Regions from separate parts of the Arthrobacter alpinus genome, predicted to be linked through region 1. Evidence: riboswitches for the same ligand, from Rfam matches in the RefSeq annotation. Region 1 holds a riboswitch; the other holds the start of a gene.
What was found. Region 1 has a riboswitch for thiamine pyrophosphate ahead of AOC05_RS14540 (ECF transporter S component). Riboswitches for the same ligand answer to the same signal wherever they lie in the genome.

Region 1 (2,193 bases):
GCGGCGGGGCCTTCCCTGCTGGACCGTGTGATTGCCGCAGATGTGCTGCTGGCAATTTTTGGCGCCTCACTGGCCACGGAGATGGCACTGAACCGGCACGCCGACAACCTTGCACTGCTGGTGGTTCTTAGCGTGATCGGCTTCATCGGCTCGGTCACCGTGGCCAGGTTTGTGGCCCATAAGAAGGAGGACGCATGAGCGTTGATGGCCTGATCAATGTGCTGACGGCGATTTGCCTGCTGGGCGGGGCCCTGATGAGCCTGGCCGCGGCCATTGGCCTGATGCGGTTCCCTGACCTGATGAGCCGGATGCACGCCGCCACCAAGCCGCAGGTGCTGGGTTTGTTCTTGATGCTGGCGGCCGTGGGCCTGCAGATCCGGGCGTGGTCGCTGGTTCCGATCTTGCTGGTGGCGTGGCTGTTTCAGCTGCTCACGGTTCCTGTGTCGGCCCATATGGTGGGCCGTGCCGGGTACCGGACCAAGCACCGGCGCCCCGAACTGCTCAGCGCCGACGAGCTCAACGAGGTGGTTGAGGCCGTTCGCGAGGACACCCAACCCGGCAATTAGGGAACCGGACTAGACCTCTTCGGGGTGGCTGTTGAAGCGGGCGATGGCCTTTTGTGTGGTGCGCCCGGCAATGACCTGGATGATGGCCGCCACAGCAGAGGACACCAGTGCAAACGTCAGGGCCGAGCGGAGGCTGTTCTCCAGGTCACCGCCGTCCTTGGGCGGCTTGTTCCCGGTGCTTTTCTCCCAAACGGTATCTACGATCTTGCTGGCCGCAAATCCTGCGCCCAGGCTGATGCCGGTGCTCAGCAGTTTGAATACGATATTCATATATGTCTCCTTGAACCGTGGGTGGGACTAATCCGCCCCGCACTGCGTTGTTGAAGCTAGTTTAGTGTGCGCCCGCGGCTCGCCGTCATAACGGCGTCGTAAAGGGGCGCCCGCGCCGCCATGCGCGTAAGCTGATATGAGCAATTCAACACGACAGGGGAGCGTCTACCCGCTAATGGGTACTGGCGCTGAGAGTGCGGTTCGCCGCAGACCCTCGAACCTGCTCCGGTTAGTACCGGCGAAGGGAGTCGAGTTCTCTTCGGTTGCGCGGAAATACCGTAGCAGCTGCCCCTCCTGAAAAGGAGGAATCTTTATGAGCAAGTCAGCAGCGGGCAATCCCGCAAACCCCAAGGCAGCTGCCAAGAGTACGTGGCGCGTGGTGGACATTGTGGTGGCATCGGTTTTGGCCGTGGCCGTGGGTGTCATCTTTTGGCTGTGGTCCGCCGGCTACGGCCTGATCAGCGCCTTGACCGTCGCGTTTCCGCCCCTTGTGGCACTCTACGGCGGCGGCTGGCTCATAGCCGGCGTGCTGGGTGCCTTAGTGATCCGCAAACCGGGTGCCGCACTGTACTGCGAGCTGGTGGCGGCCACCGTGGAGGGCCTGCTGGGCACCCACTTTGGCTTCACCGTCCTGCTGTCGGGACTGGTTCAGGGCCTGGGCGCGGAAGCCATCTTTGCCCTGTTCCGGTACCGCAAATTCACGCTGCCGGTGGCCCTGCTTGCGGGCGCGCTATCAGGGGTGGCGCTCGGGCTCAACGACAGCCTGATCTCCAACGTGGCCTGGGCGTTCGAGTGGAAGGCCTTGTATGTGGTGCTGGCCGCCGTCTCAGGTGCCGTCATCGCCGGCCTTTTGTCCTGGCTGGCCGTGCGCGGACTGGCACGCACCGGTGCGCTGGCCAATCTACCCTCGCGCGGGGCCGCCGCCGAATCGGTGGTGTAGGCCGTGACTGCGCAAGGATCCGGTGCGCAAGGGCGCGGCGTTGCCCCGGCGCGGATCAGCGCCAAGGGGTGGGGGTGGCAGCATTCGGGGCGCGCCGCCAAGGCAATCCATGACCTTGACCTGGAGATAGCACCCGGGGAACGAGTGCTGTTGCTGGGTCCCTCCGGAGCCGGAAAGTCCACGCTTCTGCACGCCCTTGCCGGCGTCTTGGGCGTCGATGAGGACGCCGACGAGTTTGGCACCCTGCTCATTGATGGGGCGCCGGTGGCGCAGGCCCGCGGTCGGACCGGGCTCATGCAACAGGATCCGGATGCGCAGGTGGTGCTGTCCCGCGTAGGCGACGACGTGGCCTTCGGTGCGGAGAACCTGTCCGTGCCTCGGGAGGAAATCTGGCGCCGGGTCCCTGCCGCGCTGGAG
Region 2 (2,193 bases), 500 kb from region 1:
TGCGCAGGGTCGTGAAATAACTGCCCTGTGAAGTCCGACGCCGGCGCCAGGGCTGGCACGGGTCCCTCAAGGTCCCAGCTGCTCGTAGTAGCCGATGTCGCCAAGCTCCGCGATCGGGGAGCCAGGCATCCGCCAGGCGGCGCAGTGGTGGCCTCAGCCGTGCAGGAGCACGTTCAGGTGTAGTTGCCGCAAAGCGAAGTCCGGTATCAGTTCATCACCAGCCCGCCGTCGACCATGATGTTCTGCCCCGTCACCGACCGGGCCCACGGCGAGGCGAAGAACAGCACGGTGTCGGCGAGTTCGGCCGGCGTGGTGACCCGGCGAAGCGGCGTTGCCGCGGCGATGTAGTCAAAGACCTCCTCGGGCGTGGCTGCGCTGGCGTCGGTGGTGCGCAGCAGGCCGCCGGAGACCATGTTCACGCTGATGTTCGCAGGCCCCAGGTCCACGGCGAGTGTGCGGGTCAGGGACAGCAGTGCCGCCTTTGCCGCCGTGTAGTCGTGGTACGGCACTACGGGGTTTTGGAACAGGTTGGTGCCAATGTTCACGATTCGGCCAAAGCCGTGGGCCTTCATGCCTGGCAGGGCCGCCTGAGTGGTGTTCAGCGCACCGCGCACGCTTCCGGAGAACTGGGCGTCAAAGTCGGCCCAGGCGATGGTGCCGGCGGTGGAGCGGGCGTCACCGTTGAAGGAAAAGTCGGCCAAGGCGTTGTTCACCACAGTGGTGATGGCAGCACCAAAGTGCCGTTCCGCGGCCGCGAACAGGGCTGCGACGTCCTCCGGGTTGGTGACGTCGGCCTGTACGGCCAGGGCCCGCCCGGGGCCGGCATTGGCGGCCAGCGCCTCGGCGGCGTCTGCACTGCTGCGGTAGTTGACCACCACGCGGGCTCCGGTGCCCAGGAACGCCTGGGCGATGTGGGCGCCCAGTCCGCGGCCGGCACCGGTGACGAGGACTACTTGTTCTGGAAACTGCATGGTTCTCCACCTTGGATTAGGCGAAAAGATGGGCACGGCAAAGCGCCATTAACATGGGTGGCGCGCAAGAAACCGGCAGGACATCCCTTCGCTAGTGCTAACTAGATCAGGTTCAACGGGTGTCTTTCTCAGCCCGCCAAGGGCACCCCGTGTCACTGCCAGCGAGTCTAGCCGACCCCATTTATCCAGAAGCACCCAGTGCCCGTTTGTTACGTCCGCGCGAGGGCGTCGATATCCTCCAAGAAGTCCGCTGCCACGGCATCGCTGACGGTGGCTCGGGTGTCGGCAATGGTCTCCAGGTAGTCCGCTGTCACCGGGCCGCGGGGGCCGGCGGCGGGAGCGTGGCTGACGTCGTCGTACACGGCCTTTTCCAGGGCCCGCTGCGAGGCGCTGCGGGCGGCAAATTCGATATCCGCCGGGGAGAACCCGGAGCTGGCCGCGACCAACCCGGCCACATCCACCTCCTCCACCACCGTCTCCGGAATAAACCGGCGCCACATGGCGGTGCGGGCGTCGTCGTCCGGCAGGCCGATGGGAATGACGTAGTCAAAACGGCCGTGGCGCAGGAAGGCCGAATCCAGGGAGCGGATGAAGTTCGTGGCGCATACCAACAGTCGGCCGGGCTGGTCCCGGAATGCCGGAATGATCTTCAGAAGCTCGTTAGTTACTCCCTGCATGGGCGAGGGCGGCTCCCCCGAACGCTGCGAGGCGATCTCCTCAACCTCGTCAATGAACACCACGGCATGTTCGAGTTCGGCGATGTCCAGAAAGGTTTGGCGCAGGGCCCCGGCCAGGCCGCCGGGCTCCCCCGCCAACCGGGAGGGGAAGACTTCCACGAACGGCCATTCCAGGCGGGACGCCATGGCTTTGGCAAAGGTGGTCTTGCCGGTGCCGGGCGGGCCAAACAGCACGACAGCGCGTGGGGGCACCACACCGAATTCGTCGGCCAGGTCCGGCTCTGCCAGGGGCAGCACCAGACGCCGTTCCAGCAATTCCTTCTCGGCGGTCATACCTGCCACCCGGTCCCAGAGGTCGCGCGGAAGCAACCGTCCGCCCAGTTCGTCCAAGGCGCCCAGCTCGGCGCGCTGGACGGGGATGCGGCGTTCAAAATAGCGCAGGTTCTTTTTCACCACGAAGCCCCGGTTAGTGAACGCCTCCACGCGGGTCTCCGTTTCCGGCATGAGTGCAGAGAGCTTGTTCAACCCGTGGGCCGCCATGCGGT

Region 2: another riboswitch for thiamine pyrophosphate. It lies ahead of AOC05_RS12180 (3-oxoacyl-ACP reductase); the one in region 1 lies ahead of AOC05_RS14540 (ECF transporter S component).

The regions. Positions count from the first base shown of each region.
Region 1 covers NZ_CP012677.1:3,204,820-3,207,012, reverse strand. The annotation lists gene AOC05_RS14555 (monovalent cation/H+ antiporter complex subunit F) at 1-198, shown strand, start outside; gene mnhG (monovalent cation/H(+) antiporter subunit G) at 195-566, shown strand; gene AOC05_RS14545 (DUF4235 domain-containing protein) at 576-836, opposite strand; TPP riboswitch at 982-1,100, shown strand; gene AOC05_RS14540 (ECF transporter S component) at 1,150-1,776, shown strand; gene AOC05_RS14535 (ABC transporter ATP-binding protein) at 1,780-2,193, shown strand, end outside.
Region 2 covers NZ_CP012677.1:2,700,929-2,703,121, forward strand. The annotation lists gene AOC05_RS19475 (hypothetical protein) at 1-70, opposite strand, end outside; gene AOC05_RS12180 (3-oxoacyl-ACP reductase) at 207-971, opposite strand; TPP riboswitch at 1,038-1,131, opposite strand; gene AOC05_RS12185 (ATP-binding protein) at 1,181-2,193, opposite strand, start outside.